Regions from separate parts of the Paenibacillus sp. LC231 genome, predicted to be linked through region 1. Evidence: riboswitches for the same ligand, from Rfam matches in the RefSeq annotation. Region 1 holds a riboswitch; each other region holds the start of a gene.
What was found. Region 1 has a riboswitch for thiamine pyrophosphate ahead of AK95_RS24070 (ECF transporter S component). Riboswitches for the same ligand answer to the same signal wherever they lie in the genome.
Positions count from the first base shown of each region.

Region 1 (7,476 bases):
TAGAATCTGGTGTATCTTCTCCAGAACGGTAAGCCCCTCATCCTCCGCAATTTCACGTTCGCGCTGCTGGATGTGCCGGATCATCCCGTCAATGATATGTTCGACAATCTCTTCCTTGGATGAGAAGTGCTCATAGATCGTCCGTTTACTAATGGCAAGGACGCGGGCCAGATCACTGACCGTAAACGTAAATCCTTGCCGCTGAATTAAGCGGATCGTTTCATTCAATATTCGCTCGCGCAACTGACTAACTCCCCTTCTGGTACCATAAATACTGTATCGGTACCACTAGTATTATAACTCCTTGATCAGCATGAAATCCAGACATGATTTTTTAAATATAGCGGGGCAGAAGATAGCTAAACGTACTAGGAACGCCGGATACATATGATAAAAAACGTTCATAGACCGTACTTTCTCAGAAGGCAGACTGCTCATAACAGATGTTTTTCTTGCGATAGAAGGATGGTTAGCATTTGAAGTTTGAATCTCATAACAAAAAGAGCCCGCTTACGTATCGTAAGCAGACTCTTTTCGATTTCACCAATCCTTTAATCAAACCGCACGTCGCCAATGCCGAACCATGGAAAATATCCGGCTGCGGCATAAGCGAAAGCGGCCGCAACTGCAAGTAATCCTATAACCAGAAGATCATAGCGTGAATAACGCGACGGGTAATAATACGTTCGGGACTTCGCCTGATCGCCATCGAATTGCTTGGCCTCCATCGCGGCGGCCACCCGATGGGCCCGGCGGATGCTCTGTGCCAGCAGCGGCACCACATACAGTCCTGCGCGGTTCACCATGCCGCGAATTCCGCGGATCGGGCGGACTCCTCGTACCTTCAAGGCTTGGCGGCGGATCACATATTCCTCCCACACCATGGGCAGCAGCCGGATCGAAGCCATGAAGCTGTAAGCATACTTGGGTGCAAGCCTCAACTTCTGCATCAGGCTGTAGAATAAATCCACCGAGGACGTTGTCGTCACGAGCAGCAGCCCCTCCGAGGCAAAGGCAATTCCCTTAAAGCCCAAATGCAGCCCTCGGTAGAAGCTTTCTTCCGATACCCGGAACAACCCCCACTCCCACCAGATCGTTTCTCCCTTACCGAACAGCATCATGGAAGAGGCGGACGATATGAAGGCAAGCAGAAACGGAATGAAGAACAACAGCATTTTCCACGGCTTCACCCCGCTGAGCACCACGAGACAGACCATAAAGATCAACGCCTGGTACAAAACAAAATCAAGATCATGGGTTAACACCGTCATGAAAAACAGCGCACAGATCAGACCCAGCTTCACCACCGGATTCGCCCGGTGCAGCCAAGTGATCCGTACGGGGTTCCATATGTTCATGCATTCACCCCCGTGAGGCGATGATCGGCCGTGGTTAGATTTTCGCGAGTCTCATCAGTGCCATTCACTCCGCCCGCCTCCCGTCCGGATTCCGTCCCGGTACACCAGCGCGGGGAAGGCATGCTCGAGGTCAGTTGTCCCTCGCGGATTTCCCATATATGCGTGGCGACCCGCTGGGCGACCTCCATTTCATGCGTCACCATGAGAATGGCGGTTCCCGCACGGCGCAGCTTCTCGCACATCTCCAGAATCGCGAATGTATTCCGCGCATCCTGTCCGAAGGTCGGCTCATCCAGAAGCAGGACGAACGGCTGTCTTGCCATGGCCGTAGCCACGCTCAAGCGGCGCTTTTGGCCTGTCGACAGCTGGTACGGATGCCTGGCCTCCAAGCCATTCAATCCGAAACGTTCAAGACAGCGCTCGGCCTGCGCCTTCGCTTCCTCCGGCGGCACATGATCCACCAGCAGCGAGTAAACCACCTCATCGCCGATGCGCTCCGTCAGGAATTGAAGCTCCGGATTCTGAAACACGAATCCGATTTGGCGCAGCTGCTGCTCTCTCTTCTTCCGCACCTTCCTGCGCTTGCCCTGAATGACCTCTTCCCGGCAGAGCATGTAGGTCCCTTCGGCGCGAAGCAGCCCCATCAAACTGAGCAGCAGCGAGCTTTTGCCTGCTCCGTTCGGACCTACCACCGCAATGAATTGTCCCGGAAACACCTCGGCCGAAGGGAGGCTAATGACCGGTTTATCCCATCTCATTCCCCTGAAATTCGCCAGGTGAATGACAGGCTCCCCACGTTGAGCATACGGCGGAGCAGCCTCATGCAGGAGATTACGATTACCCTGCTCATCGCCAAGCGCATCGACCGGAGCAAACAGCTCTCTGCCCGCCCGGGTCTGCGCATAATCTTCCCATACGCCGGGATACCAGATTCCATAAGCTTGGAGTTCCCGCTCGTATTCTGCGAATATCGCTGCTGGAGGACCTTCGCCCAGAATCACGCCATCCGGGCTGAACAGCACGACACGATCCACGTATCTGGCCATTTCTTCGATCCGGTGCTCCACGATGATCAGTGTCCGCCCATCCGATACGGCCTTCACCGCGGACCAGATTTGCTCCCTTCCTTCCGGGTCGAGCAAGGCAGATGGCTCGTCTAGGAACAGCACCTCCGGCTCCAGCAGCAGAGCCGAAGCCAGCGCTAACCTTTGCTTCATGCCTTGGGACAGATGCCCGATCGGCATATGAAGCTCCTCAAGATCAAGCCCCACCTCGCGGAGCGCCGCTTGCATCCTCTCCTTCATCTCATCGCGCGGAACACTTAGATTTTCCAGTACGAAAGCCAGCTCTTCATCCACGTACGGCATGCAGAACTGGGTATCCGGATCTTGAAATACATACCCCCAAGAGCGCGGAACCAGCTGCGACTCGCATTTCATCGGCACCTCCGTTGCGCGGGGAATCATCCCGCTAAGCACCTGCAGCAGCGTGGATTTGCCGCAGCCGCTCGGACCGAGCAGCAGCACCTTCTCCCCGCGGACAGCCGAGAAGGAGAGGTCTTTGAACATCAGTCGTTCCTCGCCCGGATACTTCAGACGCAATCCCTCCACATACACGGCCGGTTCCGGAACCATCTCAGCGGACTGAGCCGGAACCAGGCTAACCGTGGCATTAGACATGGCGCGGATCATCCAGTGCTTCGTAATCCTTCTTCGACGCAGGACGCAGCAGGGATGTGACGCCCGTGCGGTCCAAGGCTTTGGCCAGCAAGAGCATGAGCAGGCCTGCAATGACGGCACCGCTGAGTACCCGCATACCGTATTTGGCCAGGAACATCCACGTCTGCAGGTCATCGGTATAGCTGTAATAGAAGTCCATGATCATCGATCCGATGGCTGCGCCTGCTCCGGCAATCGCCAGCGTCCACGCCGAGGTGCTCCGATAACGGAACGCCGCGAATACCAGTTCTGCCCCAAGTCCTTGAATGAGCCCATACAGCAGCAGAGTCAATCCCCAGCCGCTGCCAAACAGCACTTCCACGTGGGCAGCCGCCACTTCCGCAATGATGGCCACTCCCGGCTTACGGATTAGCAAGTAAGCAAGCGTGGCTGCAGCGAACCACATTCCGTATAACAACTCATCCGCTTCAAAGAACAGCGGTTTTAACAGATTGTAAACCGAACCCCAGAAGTGATAAATGACGCCAAGCACCAGCGATACCAGCACCGTCACCAAAATATCGCTTAACCGCAGCCCTTTTCGGGGCTGAACCCCCAACTTCTCTTGCATAGATGTTCCCATAACCACACATTCCCCTCTCCACCTCTATTTTTGTGTAAAAACAACAAAAAACCGTCTGGAAAAACGCGCAGACGGAAAAATAGGCCCTATGTAGGCAGGGTCGGATATTCTCTACGCTGGCATTACCCAGTTCAGATTAACGGTCAACAGCGGATAACAGCTGCAATCTCAGCCTGATTCACTCAAGCCCCCGTATTCCCTATTCGGTTTCATGTTAATCTTAAAATACACATTCGTTCTCCAATTAGCAAGAACCTTTTTTCAAAAATGGCTATTTATTGATTTCCAGCTCATTCTATGTCAATATCAGAGTGATTGGCTTTTCCACCAACGTTTATTGCTGACACCTATGCACAAAGGAGAATGACATGGCTAAACAATTGCTGCGTCTGATGACTGAGCTGTCCTCCCGCAAGTGGCTGTCCCGAATCATGGGGCATTGTTCCCACAGCCGGCTGAGCCGTCATCTAATACCTGCATTCATACGAATTTATCAAATTCCGGCCCATGAAGCGGAGAAAGAAATCCACGAATACCGCTCACTGAACGAATTCTTTTCCCGCCGGTTAAAAATAGGCCTGCGCGCCATAGATGACACCGCCGATGCCATGGTAAGCCCCGTCGATGCCACGATATCGGCGATGTGCGCCGTCAACGCCGGCACCATTCTGAGCGTCAAGGGACAGGATTATACCCTGAGCGAGCTGCTCGCCAAATCACCGAGAATGGAAAACTACATCAACGGTTATGCATTTGTATTGTATTTAAGCCCAACCGACTATCATCGCATTCATTCCCCTGTAACCGGTGTTCAGGCGGAAAGCGAGCATTTAAAGGGACGCGTTTACCCCGTGAACGATTTTGCGATGACCCATATCCGGCATGTGCTCAGCCGTAATGAGCGCCTCATTACCTATATTGCGCATGAGTTCGGCGAAGTTGCCGTCGTGAAGGTCGGAGCCATGAACGTAAGCAGCATCCGTTATGCCGACGAGAACGTGAAGAAATACGAGATCGGCGATGAACTCGCGTACTTTGAATTCGGCTCTACCGTCGTGCTTCTGACAGAGAACGGCACGTTTACTCCGCGCGGTGACCTGGAACCCGGCTCCAAGGTGAAGATGGGAGAGCTGCTTGGTTTGCTTCACCCGTCCCCGACCAGAAAAGGGTAACTCCATTCACCTTACCAAGCTTCACCAAGCATCGCATGACAAGTTAAGGCCATGAATCATTCGCTGCATGAATGATTAACGCCGGTCCAGCATCCGATAAACGATCCGCTGAAACAGCCGATCCGGCAGTACGCCCTTGATCCATGCGGTCAGCCGCGTACCTCTGGGCAGCGTATAGCGGAACCTCGGTTTGGACATGGACGCAATGTTTGCCACAAGCCTGGCTACCTCCTGCGGATCTCCGCTTCCCCTGGCTGTCCGCTCGGAATAGTCCAGCACGCCCTTCAGCAGACCGCTGTAGGGTGATCCTTCCTTTACCGTAAGCTCCCCAAAACTTTTATTCCAGATCGGCGTGCCATAGGCACCGGGCTGAATCAGTACGACATCGATGCCAAAGGGCATCAACTCCATGGACAGGCTCTCGCCGAACCCCTCCAGCGCAAATTTGGATGCCGCATAGGGACCATAACCCGGAAAGCCGACCACGCCGCTAATGCTGCTCATGAGAATGATTTTGGATCGTCCGGTCTTGCGCAGCAGCGGGAGCATATGCTGCGTTACCGATACGGTCCCGAAAAAATTCGTCTCCAACTGCTTGCGCCAGCCGCTGAGCGGTACTTCCTCCACCATGCCGCCTACCGCTTCGCCGGCGTTGTTCACCAGCACGTCCAAGCGGCCGAACTTCTGCTCTAACTCCCAAGCAGCAGCCTTGACATGTTCCTCTGAGCATATATCCAGCTGGAATACGTGAATGCGTTCGACAACATCTGCTTTTTCGGCTCGGGTCAACAGCTCTGCAGCCGCCTCCGGCCTGCGCAGACCCGCTGCCACGTCATAGCCCGCTTTTGCCAGCTCCAAGCTGATGAGCAGTCCGAACCCGCTCGACGCGCCCGTGATCAGCGCAACCATTCCTGCTCCCGCCGTTACCACCGAAACACCGCTTGGTCCGCCATTGCCACTTTACCCTTCACACCCTTCACCCTTCCGTTATCCGAACTGCCTGTCCGGTCCATTACAACCCTACGATTCGCGCTTTATACATATCCCTAATATAACAAATTTCCGTAATGCCAACAGAGTCCCTATCCGTATATGCATCCTTTTACAACGTAATCAGACATACTCCCTATTCCCATGTGCATCCATTAAATAGAACCACAAAGTGGAGCCTATGCTTCGATGCTTATTCCAAATACTTTGCGGGGACCCCAATACAAAATGCCCCACAAAGTGGAGCCTATGCTTCGATGCTTATTCCAAATACTTTGCGGGGACCCCAATACATATCAAAAAAGGGAGCCATTTAGCTCCCTTCGTTCATCCAGAAAAAAGCGTATATGATAACGGGATTCCACGTCCCCGTATGTAGGCCTAAGTCTCGTTAAAACCACACATTCTGATGATCCTGAGTCGTTGTCTTCATGCGGCGCAAGCGATTTCTGAAAATACCGCAGCCACCGCGACTGAAGAAACGTCCACGCACCCGTCTTCTTGGGCTCATTCCTCTCTCCCCCCTTCATAAGAAAAACGTCTATCGACGTACTCGCATAGAAGACAGACCGCATTTAGCGGAAGTTTTTCTTGCGATATCAGGAAGGCTCATGCTTCGAATTTATACTTTCTGATATCTTAAAATGAAGCTGTATGTCGTTTTTACCCTAAATCGCTTGCTATGAAACCCATTTGCCCTTCGACCCACCAGGTAAGTTATGGAAGGGCGGGAAATCACCGAATCTCGGATGGGCTCTTGCCCGTATACTGCTTAAATTGCCGGCTGAAAAAGAATATATCCCGGTAACCCAGCGCGTCGGCTACCTCCGTTACGTTCATCCCTTGATGCAGCAGCAGATGCTGCGCCCGCTCGATCCGCATCTGAATAATGTAGGATTGTACCGGCGTGCCGATCAGCTCCTTGAACTTGATCGAGAAGTAACGGGGGGACAACCCCGCTCTGGCCGCCAAATCCTCGACCCGATGGGGAACACCCGGGTGCTGGCGGACGTAATTCGCGATTTCATGGATCGCCTCGGACAGCTGATTGCTTGCTTTTTTGACCACCGGCTCAGCGAGATCTGCACGCAGCAGATGAATCATCAGCTGTTTCAGAATTAGCTGCCCCTCCTCCAATGATCCATAGGGCTTGTCCAGATACAAACGCACATAGCGTGCAAGCAAATATTCGAAATCCATCGTTTCCGTCAGCTTGCGATAAGATGCCGGAATCTGTTGGACCGGGTCAGTCACGTCAAAATGGATATATGTCAATACGAGCGGCTTCTGCGGATTGTGCGTCGCGCTCGTATGATCTCCTGGACGGAACAGGAAGCAGCTTCCTTTTCCCACGGCAAAGGGCTCGTCATTAAGCTCGACCGTGCCTTCGCCGCTCCATACATAGAACAAATCGTAGTTCTGCATGGGCCTTTCGCGTTTTTGCCATTTCCAGCCCGGCTCGCACACGATTTTGGCAAGCGCAGGCATGATTATAAACGAAGACGGCGATGCATTCAGCATCTCGTCATAACCCCCTCATCTCATTCAAAAATTGACCTCTTTTCCATCATACCCGTTTTTTATGTTTTTTGCATGTCCCGCCATGCCTGCGCCATCCGGGCAACCCCTTCTTCGATGCTGGATATGCCGAGATG
Region 1 covers NZ_JFOM01000044.1:96,306-103,781, reverse strand. Annotated here, with positions in the region: gene AK95_RS24085 (TetR/AcrR family transcriptional regulator) at 1-243, opposite strand, end outside; gene AK95_RS24080 (energy-coupling factor transporter transmembrane component T family protein) at 552-1,358, opposite strand; gene AK95_RS24075 (ABC transporter ATP-binding protein) at 1,355-3,037, opposite strand; gene AK95_RS24070 (ECF transporter S component) at 3,030-3,659, opposite strand; TPP riboswitch at 3,751-3,863, opposite strand; gene asd (archaetidylserine decarboxylase) at 4,028-4,831, shown strand; gene AK95_RS24060 (SDR family oxidoreductase) at 4,907-5,740, opposite strand; gene AK95_RS24055 (helix-turn-helix domain-containing protein) at 6,557-7,342, opposite strand; gene pdxR (MocR-like pyridoxine biosynthesis transcription factor PdxR) at 7,402-7,476, opposite strand, start outside.

Region 2 (7,476 bases), on a different contig from region 1:
GCAGCACCTCCTGATGGCGGCGACGATATGCCCAATGATTTGTTGGGCCGTGTCCCTGTCCCAGGTTTAAGCCGTCCTCAATGGCCGCCTGGATGAATGTGCGCCCGTTCTGAATGGCATCGAATGCGCTTAAGCCTTGGGCCAGGCCTGCGGTAATCGCGGCAGAGAAAGTGCAGCCGGTACCGTGCGTATGAACGGTACGAATTCTTTGTCCATATAATTCTGTAAAGGCGATACCATCGTATACGAGGTCCATGACCGGAGGACTGTCGGGATTACCGAATCTGTCATCATTCTTGATCATGGGGGAGCGTCCCTCATTAAACTCCCCGTTATCGCTGGCGGTTCTTGTTTGGCGATACGTACTTTCGGACTGAGACAACTCTTCCTGCTGCGTACCCGCCGCCTTAGCTGATCCCCTGTCTCTTTCGTGATCCGCAACTTCACCGCTGCCGGGCATTCCCTCGTCATGACCGCCTTTGATCACAACGATCCTGGGCCCCAGATCCCGGATGCGCCTCGCCGCTTCCTTCCGATCTTCTTTCGTGCGGATACGCATCCCCGCCAATACTTCGGCCTCCGGTATATTGGGGGTGACAATTAACGCCAGCGGCAGCAAATCCTCTCTTAAAGCCTGCACCGCTTCGCTTTGCAGCAGCTCTGCTCCGCCCTTGGCGATCATCACGGGATCCACAACGACCTTCTCCCAGCCGAATGCCCGGATCCGGTCAGCAGCCAGGCGAATGATCTCGGCATTGAACAGCATGCCTGTCTTCAATGCATCGACTCCGAGGTCCGAGCCAACCGCTTCAATCTGCTCAGCAGCTGCTTCGGGAGGCAGCGGATAAACGCCTTGAACCCCCAATGTATTCTGCACCGTGATCGCCGTAATCGCTGACATGCCGTATACGCCAAGCTCCTGGAAGGTTTTCAGATCGGCTTGAATGCCGGCACCGCCGCCGCTGTCAGACCCCGCAATCGTCAGTGCCCGAGGAACGTGAGACTTGCTCATCGTGCGCCACCTGCAGCGGACGCTTCCGCTTCCCGGACAGCGGCATAGCCCTCCAGCGAGCCTGGATGAAGCTTTGCCAGCTCATCCAGGAAAGCAATCGGGAAGCTTCCCGGTCCCGGGGCCGCGGTTCGCTCTGCAGCTCCGCCGCCGCGGCCCCGGAGAGGGCCGGCCCCGCCGTACCGGCAAGCAGCAGGTTTGCTTCTACTGCGGCAAAGGCACCCAGCACCGAGGTCAGCAGGCACCCTGCCCCGGTCACCTTCGTGAGCAGAACATCCCCGCCGGTAATGATACGTACCTCGTTTCCATCGGTAATCACGTCCTCTTCACCGGTAATGGCCACGATCGTGCCTACTTCGCGCGCAGCCCGCACAGCCAGTTCGGCATGATCACTGCCGGTGCTGTTGCCAGCGTCTACGCCTTTGATCTCGCGGGCCTCTCCGGCAAGGTGAGCGACTTCAGCCGCATTCCCGCGCACGAGCGATACCTTCACTTCGCTTAGGATCCGCAGCGCCGACTCCGTTCGAAAACGGGTCGCTCCCGCACCGACCGGGTCCAGCAGGACCGGTACGCCGTGTGCGTTCGCCGATTGTCCGGCTATGATCATCGCATCTACAAGCTCGCGGTTCAGCGTGCCGATGTTCAATACGAGCGCGCCCGCGATGGCGGCCATATCCGCCACTTCCTCCGGCGCGTAAGCCATGACCGGCGACGCGCCCAGCGCGTACAAGCCGTTAGCCGTAAAATTCGTAACCACCACGTTCGTCATGTTGTGAACGAGGGGGCTCGTCTGCCGCACTTTTGTTAAAAGCGCCGAAACCTCTTTTTCCCATGTATGCATATGAATCAGCCTCTCTTCGCTATATTGGAATTTATGAGCTAGTTAGGTCTCCTTACAGCACCGCAGCCTGCAGCGGCACCGGCCATTCCTCCTGCTTATAAGCCATATCCCAAAACATATACTCCAGCTGGCAGCTCAGCATAAAATGCTCCTTCATCCGTTCTCGCTCGGCTGCCGTCGCACGCTCCGCCCATTCATCGACACGGCTGCAGAACTTGGCTGTCACGTCTTCCCCCCGGTTGCCGTAGAAATAAATCCAATCGTAGAACGGATGGGATTCATCCGGCTTCACTTCATCCAGCAGCTTGCGGCCAATCTCCAGGTAGGTCCACGGGCAAGGCAGCAGTACGGCCATAATCTCGCCCAGACTGCCCTCATGCGCCACCGTCAGCATATGACGGATATAGTGATGCGCGGACGGAGCCAGCGGATAGCCTTGAAGCTCTTCGTAGGTCACCCCGGCGGCTGCGCAAAAATTCTGATGCGGATGCACCTCGCTATGCAGAATGAATGAGATTTGTTCGTTAAAGGTTGCGATCTCTTCGCGGCTGGTCGATTTGGATATGGCGATGCCGTAAATTCGCATGTAGGCGTTCAAATACTCAAAATCCTGCTTCACATAGTGAATCAGCTGTTCCCGCGATAATTTACCTTCGGCAATGCCTCTCACAAAGGGATGATCGAAGATTGCTTGAAAAATGCCTCCCGCCTGCTGACGGAGCTCTTGCGTAAAACTCATTTTTGTCCCCACCTCCAACATATTGAAGAGCAGGAAGTCCATAAGACACGACTTTCCAGGCAACGCTAAAAAGCCGCCCCGAAAACTGGAGCGGCTTCGTCAACAAGCCCGAGTGCGCCAAAAACGCACCAAGACCTTATATACGAAGGCTCCACTTTCCTACGCTAGTACGAACTAGATCAGGTTCAAAGGGTCCAAGATACGCTCTTGTCTCAGCCGCTAACGGCTCCCCTAGTGGACTTCCTATTCTTTTGTCTAATACTGTACATAGGTTTGTAGATGCTGTCAAACGTTAACGGTTCGCGGACAGAACCCCATGTGCGAAATCTTCCGTGATCGGTGGATCATGATGTTGTACGGTGGCAGAGGTCTTTCGCGAATAAAAAACGCCGGCTACCCGACACTTGTTTCAGAAACACTGACGCTGGGTTGTCATGTATTCCCCTACATAATGAGTACATAAACGTTATTCAAAAAAATGAAGTTTAAAGGAGCGAGCTTATTTATGACGAACCCATCAAAAGCGGTTAAACCCATTCCGGAGGGCTACACCTCCGTGACACCATGGATTATCTCAAGAAACTCCGCAGCGCTGATTGAATTCCTGGAGCAGGCTTTTCAAGCCGAAGAGTTAGCCCGCGTCTATGTTGGCGATAGTGTCATCGGCCATGCCGAGGTGCGAATCGGAGATTCCGTCGTGATGATGTTTGACGCGAAGCCGGAATGGCCGGATAGCCCGGCGTACCTCCGCTTATATGTTGAGGATTGCGATGCTGCTTACCAGCAAGCGCTCGCCGCAGGAGCCGTCTCGGTGACGGAACCAACGAGTTTGTTCTTCGGCGACCGGGTGGGACGGGTACGGGACCCGTTCGGCAACTTATGGTGGATTCAGACGCGAATGGAGGACCTGACGCCCGAGGAGATGGAACGACGCGCCCAAGACCCGGAATACATGAAGGCAATGACCTATGTGGCTGGAGCGGAAATCGTGGTGAAGATTTCGTAACAAGGTGAATTGAAGCAAAAGCGTTATTTCAGGCAGAGCATGGGTGGATTCGGTGTCCCAGGGGTATGCTTGGATGGCTGTCGATTATGATCGATGTAGGGACCGGGTAACTCAGAGTAGCTATGGTTTAGAGGTAGAAACCGAGGGAACACAGAGTATGTAGCTGAGGCTACTGCTGGGATTGGTGCTACTGCTGGGCTGGGTGCTACTGCTGGGCTGGGTGCTACTGCTGGGATTGGTGCTACTGCTGGGATTGGTGCTACTGCTGGGATTGGTGCTACTGCTGGGATTGGTGCTACTGCTGGGATTGAGGCTACTGCTGGGCTTGGTGCGACTGCTGTCTTGTTGCTACTGCTGGGATTGAGGCTACTGCTGGGCTTGGTGCGACTGCTGGGCTTGGTGCTATTACTGATCTTGATGCGGCTACTAGTCTTAATGCGACTTGCTCGAGGCAAACGGACTTAGGATCCGTTATTTAGCCAAATGGGTGTTATTTTCGAGTGCTAGCGGACACCAGATACGCTATTCATAGAATATGATGGCAAATAGGCACCTTATTGAGGTAATAAGAGATCCTGTGTCCGTTAGTTGTAAGAATTGGGACCGAATCAGGCAAATAAAGGAACTGGTGTCCGTTAACAGGTGGCCTTGGTGCTAACTGCTGGGATTGAGGCACTGCTGGGCTTGGTGCTACTGCTGGACTTGGTGTTACTACTGGGATTGGTGTTACTGCTGGACTTGGTGTTACTACTGGACTTGGTGTTACTGCTGGACTTGATGCTACTGCTGGGCTTGGTGCTATTACTGATCTTGATGCGGCTACTAGTCTTAGTGCGACTTGCTCGAGGCAAACGGACTTAGGATACGTTATTTAGCCAAATGGGTGTTATTTTCGAGTGAAAGCGGACAACAGATACGTTATTCATAGAATATGATGGCAAATAGGCACCTTATTGAGGTAATAAGAGATCCTGTGTCCGCTAGATTTAAGAATTTGGACCAAATTAGGAAAATAAAGGAACTGGTGTCCGTTAACAGGTGGCCTTGGTGCTAACTACAGGTGTTGAGGCTACTATTTGTATTGGTGCTACTACTGATCTTGGTACTACTGCTGGGATTGGTGTTACTGCTGATCTTGGGCTACTGCTGGTATTGGTACTACAGCAGTGATTGATGCTACTGCTCGACGGCAATCGGACTGAGGATACGTTATTTAGCCAAATGGGTGTTATTTTCGAGTGAAAGCGGACAACAGATACGTTATTCATAGAATATGATGGCAAATAGGCACCTTTTTGCGCTAATAAGGGATCCTGTGTCCGTTAGATTTAGGAATTGGAGGCGAATCAGGCAAATAAGGGAACTGGTGTCCGTTAACAGGTGGCCTTGGTGCTAAAAGGTATTGAGGCTACTTCTAGGCTTCTGCTGGTCTTAGTGCTACTGCTGATCTTGGTGCTACCTGCTATTATTGGAGCTACTCCTGGTATTGCTGGTATTGTTGCTACTGCTGTATTGGAGCTACTGCTGGGCTTGGTGCGACTTGCTCAAGGCAAGCGGACTGAGGATACGTTATTTAGCTAAAAAGGCGTAATTTTCGAGAGCTAACGGACACCAGATACGTTATTTCTAGAATATGATGGCAAATAGGCACCTTTTTGCGGTAATAAGGGATCCTATGTCCGTTAGTTTTAAGAATTGGAGGCCAATCAGGCAAATAAGGGAACTGGTGTCCGTTAACAGAGAGCCTTGTTACTAACTGTTGGATTGATGCTACTACTGATCTTGGTGAGACTACTGATCTTGGTGCGACTAACTGGTCTTAGTGCAACTGCTGGAATTGGTGCTACTTGCTACTACTGGGCTTGGTGCTACTGTTGGGCTTGGTGCTTTGGTGCTACTGCCGATTGCCGACGTGGTGCTACTGCCTACACGCGATACTGCCTACGCGCGATGCTGACCACGCTGCGATGCGACGATGTTGGCTATGCTATGATTGCCGACGTAGTGGTACTGCCTACACGCGATACTACCTACGCGCGTCGCTAGCGACGCTGCGTTGCTGCCGACGCTGCGATACTATCCACGCTGCGATGCAAAAAAAGGAGGCATCCCTCAAGATCTAAAATCTTTTGGAATGCCTCCTTTATGCTTTTCCTAGCATCATCCGCTATACGACAATACTAGCCTGCTGCATTCGTCTTCATTCATTACTGAATGCCGTAAAACTCCTGAAGCTGGTCAATCATCAGATTCGCTGCCAGGATGCCGCCTGCTGTATTCCAGATGGCATCGTCCACTTTGTGGGTTTGACCGTTCTTAACGACGTTCAGGTTTTTCCACAGCGGATCGTTGATCCATTCCTGCTCGGTTTGGTTGGCTCCGCCATCCCCGGTTTCATAAGTGAAGTAGAACAGTCTGTCGGCTTCCACCTCAGGTAAACGCTCCTTCGTGATCTCGTCAACGAAATCGTCCTTGGCGTTCTTGGTCATGTCGTTGCGAGCGATGCCGATTTTATCGAAAATAACGCCCGAGAACGTATTGGTGTGGTATACACGTGTCTTGCCAGCCATGAAACGGACCACGGAGACGGTCTCGTCCAGCTTGCTTCCGGCCTTCTCTTTGAAATCCTGAATCCGCTTGTCGTATGCAGCCAATAGCTCTTCGCCTTCGGATACCTTGTTCAGCGCTTTGGCATACAGCTCAAAATTGTTCTGCCACTCGCCGCGCAGATCCTCAGCAAAAACAGTCGGCGCGATCGCCTTCAATTGCTCGTATACTTTCTCCTGACGCATCTTGTTGCCGATAATCAGGTCCGGCTGCAGGCCGGCGATCAGCTCGATGTTCGGCTGGCTCTCTTCCCCGACAACGGTAACGCCTTCCATCTGGTCTTTAATATGCGGATACCAAGGGTCCCCTGTCCAGGATCTAACGGCACCTACAGGCTTCACGCCCAATGCGAGAAGCGCCTCGGTTCCTTCGTTCGTAAGGACGACCACCTTTTGAGGCGTTCCTTTGATCGTCTCCGTCCCCATGGCATGCGTAACTTCATACGATTCGCCGCCGGCTGCAGCGCCGCTGTTGCCCTCTGCGGTTTTCGTTGTGTCGCTGCCCGCGTTGTTTGCATTTTCTTTTGCTGGGCTTGCTCCGCACCCGGCAAGAATCACGATCATGATGAGAGCCAGCAAACTAAACTTGAGGCCTCTCGTTGGTTTATGTGCCACTTTTTTTCCCATTCCTATCTAAATCCCCCTTATGTCATATCCCTCTACTTGAAAATCATTATCAATCACTGATTCAAAACTATAAAGGGTTTCATGAAAAATATCAAGATATTTATGAGAATGATTATCAAGCTCATTGACAGATGGGGTCCCTTCACCTAAAATTCATATGAACTTAATTATTCATGGACTTAAGAAAGTGAGTATATATGCGCGTATTCGGACTATTCATATCGCTGTTGGCGCTGGCTGCTGCCGTCATGGGCAGCATCGCATTTGGAGTAACGAACATACCTCTTCATCAGGTATGGGATTCGTTCACTCACTTCAACGGGAGCAACGAGCATCTGATCATTCTCACAGCAAGACTGCCCCGGGCGCTCATTGCGCTTGCCGTAGGAGCATCCCTGGCTGTTGCGGGTGCGCTCATGCAAGTCATCACGCGCAATCCGATTGCATCGCCCAGCACGCTGGGCGTGAACTCCGGTGCCGCCTTTTTCATTATAATGTCGGCGGGTTGGCTGGGCATCAGCGGACTCCAATCCCTTACCTGGGTCGCGCTGATCGGAGCCGCGGTAAGCGGCGGTATTGTGTTTTTCCTGGGCAGCATCGGCAGGGACGGCATGACGCCGGTAAAAATCACCCTCGCGGGTGCCTCCA
Region 2 covers NZ_JFOM01000026.1:234,748-242,223, forward strand. Annotated here, with positions in the region: gene thiD (bifunctional hydroxymethylpyrimidine kinase/phosphomethylpyrimidine kinase) at 1-1,012, opposite strand, end outside; partial or broken gene thiM (hydroxyethylthiazole kinase) at 1,009-1,850, opposite strand; gene tenA (thiaminase II) at 1,903-2,589, opposite strand; TPP riboswitch at 2,729-2,832, opposite strand; gene AK95_RS18230 (VOC family protein) at 3,095-3,595, shown strand; gene AK95_RS18245 (hypothetical protein) at 4,985-5,176, shown strand; gene AK95_RS18250 (ABC transporter substrate-binding protein) at 5,803-6,828, opposite strand; gene AK95_RS18255 (FecCD family ABC transporter permease) at 7,026-7,476, shown strand, end outside.
Region 2: linked by a shared signal. The riboswitch ahead of tenA (thiaminase II) and the one ahead of AK95_RS24070 (ECF transporter S component) in region 1 are both predicted to bind thiamine pyrophosphate.

Region 3 (7,476 bases), on a different contig from region 1:
ATCCATGAGGACAGAGCCCGCATCCGGAGCTGTTAACCCCCCAATGATATGGAAGAGGGTGCTCTTTCCGCTGCCTGAAGGACCGATCAAGGAGACGAATTCCCCGGGCTGTACTTGAAGCGAAAGGCCATCCAGCACATGCACTTCGCTGCGCCGGTCGCGGAAGGTTTTTCGAAGGCTGCGAACCTCGAGGGCAGGTGCGGTTGAGACCGACGTAGCCGACGGGTCAGCCCCGTCCTGGACCGTCAGGGGTACTTGATGTGTCATATCGACAAATGGCCTCCTATCATATAAGATTCGAAACGTCTATTCACTGGGACTCAACCTTTTCGATTCCAGCGGATGAGCCGCTTCTCCAGCAGAGTGATCAGCAGCACCATCAGCAGGCTGAGCAGGACGATGACCAGGATGGCAACAAACACCCGATCCGTGCGATAGCCGGATTTTTGCAGCATCATGTAGTAGCCGATTCCCCGGTCCGAGCCGATCCATTCCCCGATAACCGCACCCATGACCGAATAGGTAGCCGCAATTCGAATCCCGGAGAAGATGGAGGGAAGGGCATGTGGCAGCTCCAGCTTGCTGAAAATTTGCCATGAGGTAGCCCCCGCCATCTGCATGTAATTCATCATGGTTCGGTCAGTACGGGCCAGTCCGTCCAGGGCCGCAACAGCGACGGGGAAGAAGCAGACCAGCGTAATCACGATAACCTTGGGCAGCATGCCGAAGCCGAACCAAATCATGAGAAGCGGGGCTAGGGCGATTGTCGGCACATTCTGGCTAAGAATAAGAAGCGGATAAAGAGCGGTTTTGAGAAAAGGCACCATGTGCAGTGCCAGCGAGATGACTAGACCGATCGCCGTACCGATCATAAATCCGACCAGGGTTAATTGCAGGGTAGCCGCTGTATGCTGGAAGAGACCGGAAGCTCCGGTAACGGCCTCATGCCCGATGGCCGTCGGCGCAGGCAGAATAAAAGGTTCAATGTCGAATATGGATACTGCGGCCTGCCATGCCACCAAAAAGAAGAGGACCGCCACCACGGGCGGCCAAACCGAACTCCACCAGCTTCTCATGGACGGTATTTCTCAGTCAGCTTATCCATGCTGATGCCGCTGGGGTGATGGGCGATTTTGACTTGGGATATGATGCTGGGACTTCCCGCATTCACCAGCGCTTCATGCATGCGCTCAACGATCTTGAGCAGCTCGGCGAGCTCACCTTCCATGGTCGTTTCGAGTGCATGAACCTCGTATTTCACGCCTGATTCCTGAATGACCTTAATCGCTTCATCTACATAAGGGATGCTGTCGGCCCCGTTTGGCGTTCTCGGTATCACTTGAATGCTCAAAAGTGTATTCGCCATGTAAACTCATCCTTTCGTGCAAGCTATAATGTAATGGAAGAGAGGCAGCCTGCTGCAAGGCCGACTCTCTTCTTTTTAAATAGAAATAACCTTATGACTGCTCCGGTAAAAAATCATTGGTGAATGCGCGGTCCGCATCAAGTTCCTTCTCCAGCAGCTTACGCTCAAACATCCAGTCTGCATATCCCGACCATACTTCGGCTTTCTGTTCGCCCCAGCGGGATGCATCATCCTGATAACGGGGGCTCAGCCATTTCTGGCTGGCGAGAACCAGTTCGGCATCCAAGTCAGGAACCGCCTTCGTAAGCAGAGCTGCCGCATCTTCAGGATGTTGAATCGCATAGTCGTATCCTTTTGAAGTCGCCCGCATGAACGCTTTGATAAGCTCAGGGTCCTCCTGGATCAGCTTCTCGTTCGTCACGATTACCGGTGTGTAATAATCAAGCTGCTCGGAGTAGTCCTTCACATAAATCATGTCAAGCGGTTCATTGCGAAGCTCGGCTTCAATCCCCGTCCAAGCATAGAAGATCCAGGCAAAATCAATGTCGCGTTTGACGGCCGTAAAATAATCGGCATCGCCCATATTGACCATATTCACCTTGCTGACATCGGCGCCATCGATCTCCATGATGGATTTCATGACGGCTTCCTCCACAGGTGAGCCCCAGCCGCCATAGGATTTTCCTTCAAAATCGCCTGCCTTCACGATGCCTTTGTCCTTGGGGGCGGCAAAGCCGGACGTATTATGCTGAATGATCGCTGCAATGGAAACGAGCGGCAATCCTTGGGTTCTGGCCAGCGTTACGCCTTCCTGATAACTGATGCCAAAAGGCACTTTTCCGGATGCGACCAGCGTATCCGTACCGCCTGCTCCCGGCTGGACGATCTGGACATTAAGCCCTTCTTCCTCATAATACCCAAGCTCCTTCGCTGCATACAGGCCGGTGTGATTCGTATTGGCGGACCAATCGAGCATCAGCTGCACGTCACGGAGTTTCCCGGAAGTCTGACTGCCTTCGCCTTCGGCACCTGTCTTCTTGTTCTGTTCGCTTGTACCGCATCCGGACGCGACCATAAGCAGGACGCAAGCGAGAAGCAGCGGAATCCATCTTCCCTTCTTCATCGTTTCTTCTCTCCTTTAAGTTCTCTTTCTATTACCTCGCAACTCCACAAAAAAAACGCCCTGATGATATCAGGACGCATGACGGCGTAAGTGTATACCACGGCAAATAAACAGCTGCCGCAAACATGGGCTTCCTACGCTGGCATTACCCAGATCAGGTGTAAGGGTCAGTATCATATCGGATACACTCTCAGCCGGCCATATCCCAGCTCCCCCGGTATTTATGAAGTTTCGATCATTACATCCGCTATTATAGTCCTAACACACCGGACCTGTCTAGTTCGAAGAGGTACGAACGGGGCAGGTCTTTGCTTAGAACACTTATGCAATGGGAAACATTAATTGATCCTATGAACCTTTCACGAGATAAAGTATTTGAATAAGGCTTCTACGTAGAGGTTAGCGCTGGAAGAACTCAATCCATTCCCCTTCGGGACCATGTACGAAGAAATAACGGAAACCATTCGGGAGCGTCACGATTTCCTCGTCCAAGTGAGGAACGTCAAGTCCTTGAACCCGGGCATATTCCTCTTCAATGTTGTCCGTGCTGACTGCAAAATGATGAACGGTGCCCTCCGCTGGCAGCGTGTCGCTGTATCCCTGAATAAGCTCGACTTCCGTCTCGTTGCTGCCGTTAAACCCGAGGAACGCCAGCTGGATGACGCCATTCGTATGGGTCAGACGATTCTTTAGTTCTAGTCCGACTACGGATGTATAGAAGGCGATTGTAGCTTCAAGGTCCCGGACAACAATACCGACATGATCTAAGCGTTTCTGTGACATGGTTCAACACCCTTTCCGATCTATATGAGATATGACTGAAATGTTATCACATAATCCCTATACGTCAAGTGGGAGTTGTGTTCATGCAGGGGCTGATAAAGATGATTTTTCTTTCATTTCCTCATCTTTACTTTTGAGTGGGTAAAAAGTATCATGAGAAATAGAAAGATTAATTCAAAAGACCTAACATATGAAAGTGATCCAGCTTACCTTTTGGCCGAGGAGGAATGCTTATGAGTCCAACTCCAGCAGATCATCTGTGGATTCGACTCGACATGATATATGCATTCATTCAGATCATGATTGCTCTGTGGATGCCTGAGGCTTTATCGCTTCAGCGTGTTCTAGTCATTATTCCTCCTGCAGCCGCCTCCGTTTATTTAATGCGGATTAGTCGGCGTTATGAGGTTCATCTTCGCAGATTTTGGCTTATTGTGAGTCTCGGATTAATGGGGGATGCAGCGGCACGAATCATTCACGCTTGTTATGTTTGGTTTGGAAAAGAGAGCGCTTTCTCTCCGATCCTAGCCCACTTATTCTGGGGACTTGAACTCATTTTGTTCGCAAGTTCTCTCATTTATTTATTCCGGCATGTTCAAGGATCGTTTCGGGGACTCCGGTTTATGCTGGATATTGTGATTGTTGGCATAGCCGTCATGACAGTAGGGTGGGAATATTTCATCAAGCCTGAGCTTCAGGGGCTGGCCCATGAGGCAGTATGGGGAAACCTTTGGGTGGACATGCTGTATCCCCTGTGCGCAATAGTACTTATTTTTTTACGCTGGTGTTGTATTTTAATACCGGACTGTTAGGGAAAAGGGCGGCCATTCTGTTATGTCTTGGCGGAAGCGCTTATATTGCCGGAGATGTCCTGTACATCTATCTCGTTGATCTGATGGGTATCGAGGTTCGTTCCTATCTGTATCCACTCTATACGATATCGGTATTAATCATTAGTTTCGCAGGTGGGCAGTCCGCTCCTAATTCCCGTAAACCATCCGTTGGCGAGCGGGAGCCGCGTTCAGTCGGAAGCCTGATCGTAAGGTACCTGCTTCCCTACAGCGTGCTTGGCGGGATGTTTGCCCTTATGGCGCAGTGGTTTGGAGGGTGGACTGGACTGTTTACCGGCCTATCCCTGTGCGTGATCCTGATTCTGTTCAGGCAGATTTTAATCCAGTTCGAGAACGATCGCTTGTTTGACCGACTGCATGAGAGTCTGATGCAGAGTGAAGCCCTGGCACATCGTGATGATCTGACGGGGCTGTATAATCGCCGTTATTTTAATGCAAGGCTGGCGAGCTCGCTGAAGGAGGCGGACCGCGCAGGTTCCCGTGTAGGCTTGCTGTATATGGATATGAATCGTTTCAAACGAGTCAATGACCGATACGGCCACCGTGCCGGCGATTTGTTGATACGAAAGGTTGCAGACCGGCTTCAATCCCTTGAGTCTAAGGGAGTTTTGGTTTCCCGTTTAGGAGGAGACGAATTCACCGTCATGATCCATCCGGCTGGTGAGGATCAGGAGCTGATCTGGATGGCGGAGGAGATCTGGACGATGCTTAGCGAGCCGTACGAATTGGAAGGGCATGAAGTCCGAACCACACCGAGTATCGGCATTGCGGTTTATCCGGATCATGCCAGAAATGATCAGGAGCTGATTGGCCGCGCCGATGCCGCGATGTATGCGGCGAAGGAACGGAACGCCCCTTGGCATTTTGATGTGGAGCGGACGATGCTGCTGCAGCTTTTGGATCAAAAGGTTGAGTAGATCAAGTATGACCATCGTATTGACAATACGTTGTTAAAAGCAATATAAGTCGATTTTTGTAGAATTTGGCGTAATCATTGTACGAATCTTGCGCATTTCTCTTAAAATAGGTCATAAATTCGATATAAAATCCATAAAATGCAAAGAAATCATATTCAAAATGCCGATAAGAAGCATAGTGAGAGCTAGCTTGCCAAGGAGGACGAACATGATTTGCGACAATTGCAGCACCTTTGAACCGATTGAGGACCAGGGGACCATTCATATGAAGCCTGCAAGTGGAGAGCTTATTCAGTTGCTGGCAGTGAACGGCTACGCGGTACAAGAGAACAATGAGGGTTGTGCTGTAAACTACAAGGTACGCGCGGACCTGATCTCCATGATGAAGTGTCTGCAGCCCCTTCCGCTGAAGATTCGTCAAGAGCTGTCCTTCTGTGTTACCGGCGGAGAAGCTCCGCAAATCCGGCATTCGTGGACCCCTATGCAGAAGTTCGAACTGCAGATGGAGCATTACGATATGGTAAGTATCATTTTACATAAGCAGTTTACGAGCTATATGCAGCCCATCGTGGATTCATCCGAGCAGATCGTTGCCTACGAATTTCTCCTTCGTCCGGTAGATGGGGGAGCCAGGTTCCAGCCGTATGAGCTGTTTGAGACAGCCCGTAAAACCGGATTGCATGCATTCCTGGACCGGGCGGCACGAACCAGTGCCATTGAGACTAGTGCCGAGTGGCTACCCATCGGCGTGAAGCGATTCGTGAACTTCCTGCCATCCTCCATATATGATGCGCAGATGTGTCTTAGCCACACCTTCCATACCATAGACAGGCTCCATCTGGATCCGAGGGATTTCGTATTTGAGGTTGTGGAAACCGAGAAGATTGATGATGTTGAGCATTTGCAATCGATTTTCGAGGTGTATCGGAGTCATGGAATCTCGGTAGCCATGGATGACGTTGGTGCAGGTTATTCCACATTGGAGCAGATGATTAAGCTTAAGCCGGATTATGTAAAGATCGACCGGAGTCTGATCGATCATTGCGATCGTAATCCCGGGCAGCAGGAGCAGCTCAAAATGATCACGAACAAGGCTCATGATTTTGGGGCCATGGTGCTGGCTGAAGGCATTGAGAGACGGGAGGAGTTTCATTTTTGCCGAGATATCGGGATTGAGCTCTCGCAGGGGTATTTGTTTGGGAAGCCATCTGAACGGCCTCCGCGTGATCCTCATTCTCAACTCATTTATTCATAGCATACATAATCGGTATTTCCCCCGCCATCGGGATGCGGAGCTTTGCATCTGATTGTCACAGCCTTTGGCTGAGTTCAGACGATATAGATGCTTGGCGTGGATGAAAACGGGCCCTTTAAGAAGGAGCAATGCTGCCTGAAGGAGCCCGTTTTCTGTAAAAACAAGAGCCCTGGAATGTTCTCCAGGGCTCTTGTTTTTTATATAACTCGGTAGTTTTTGTAGATGTATGCCTGTTATCTTGCGGCTTGGACCTGTCCAAATCCGTCGATGCTGTACTCCTTGCCATTCACGTTCAGGACAGCCGGCGTATCCGTTTCGTTGACGATGATGGTTTCCTTGCCTTTGACGTTGACCTTCAGGCGGGAACCGCGGAACATCACCTTGAAGGAGAAGGAAGACCAGTGACCTGGAATGAATGGATTCAAATGCAATACGCCGTCCTTCACGCGCAAGCCGCCGAAGCCATGCACAACGGACATCCAGGTTCCCGCCATACTGGTTGTATGACAGCCGTCCTCGGTATCGTTGTTGTAGTTGTCCAGATCCAGGCGAGCTGTACGGAGGTACATCTCGTACGCCTTCTCCTGGTACCCAAGCTCGCACGCGAGAATGGAGTGTACGCAAGGCGAGAGGGAGGACTCATGCACCGTGAACGGTTCATAGAAGTCGAAGTTGCGTTTTTTCGTAGCCAAGTCGTACTGGTCGCCAAGGAAGAACAATCCTTGCAGCACGTCAGCCTGCTTAATGTACACCGAGCGCAGAATGCGGTCCCAGGACCAGTTCTGATTCAGGGGCAGGTGGGCTGGATCCAATTCTTTCACAGGGACAAGCTCCTTGTTGAGGAATCCGTCCTGCTGCAGGAATACGCCGAGCTCCTCATCGACCGGGTAGTACATTTTGCTGATGATATCCTGCCATTTGGTCGTTTCGACATCCTGCAGCCCCAGCTTCGCCGTAAGCTCGGCATAGCGGGAATTCTCGTTCTCTTTCAAATATTCAAGCACGTCAAGCGTGTATTCCATCGTCCAGCTGGCAATGCGGTTAGTATACCAGTTGTTGTTGACGTTGTTTTCGTACTCGTTCGGACCGGTGACGCCCAGCATCATATACTGATCCTTCGCCGGCACGTAATTCACGCGCTCTTCCCAGAAGCGGGAAATTTCGACGAGCACTTCCAGGCC
Region 3 covers NZ_JFOM01000037.1:351,065-358,540, reverse strand. Annotated here, with positions in the region: gene AK95_RS22770 (ABC transporter ATP-binding protein) at 1-267, opposite strand, end outside; gene AK95_RS22765 (ABC transporter permease) at 321-1,076, opposite strand; gene AK95_RS22760 (MTH1187 family thiamine-binding protein) at 1,073-1,366, opposite strand; gene AK95_RS22755 (ABC transporter substrate-binding protein) at 1,458-2,489, opposite strand; TPP riboswitch at 2,604-2,715, opposite strand; gene AK95_RS22750 (VOC family protein) at 2,889-3,272, opposite strand; gene AK95_RS34965 (hypothetical protein) at 3,506-4,084, shown strand; gene AK95_RS22745 (GGDEF domain-containing protein) at 3,991-5,040, shown strand; gene AK95_RS22740 (EAL domain-containing protein) at 5,249-6,295, shown strand; gene AK95_RS22735 (glycoside hydrolase family 65 protein) at 6,529-7,476, opposite strand, start outside.
Region 3: linked by a shared signal. The riboswitch ahead of AK95_RS22755 (ABC transporter substrate-binding protein) and the one ahead of AK95_RS24070 (ECF transporter S component) in region 1 are both predicted to bind thiamine pyrophosphate.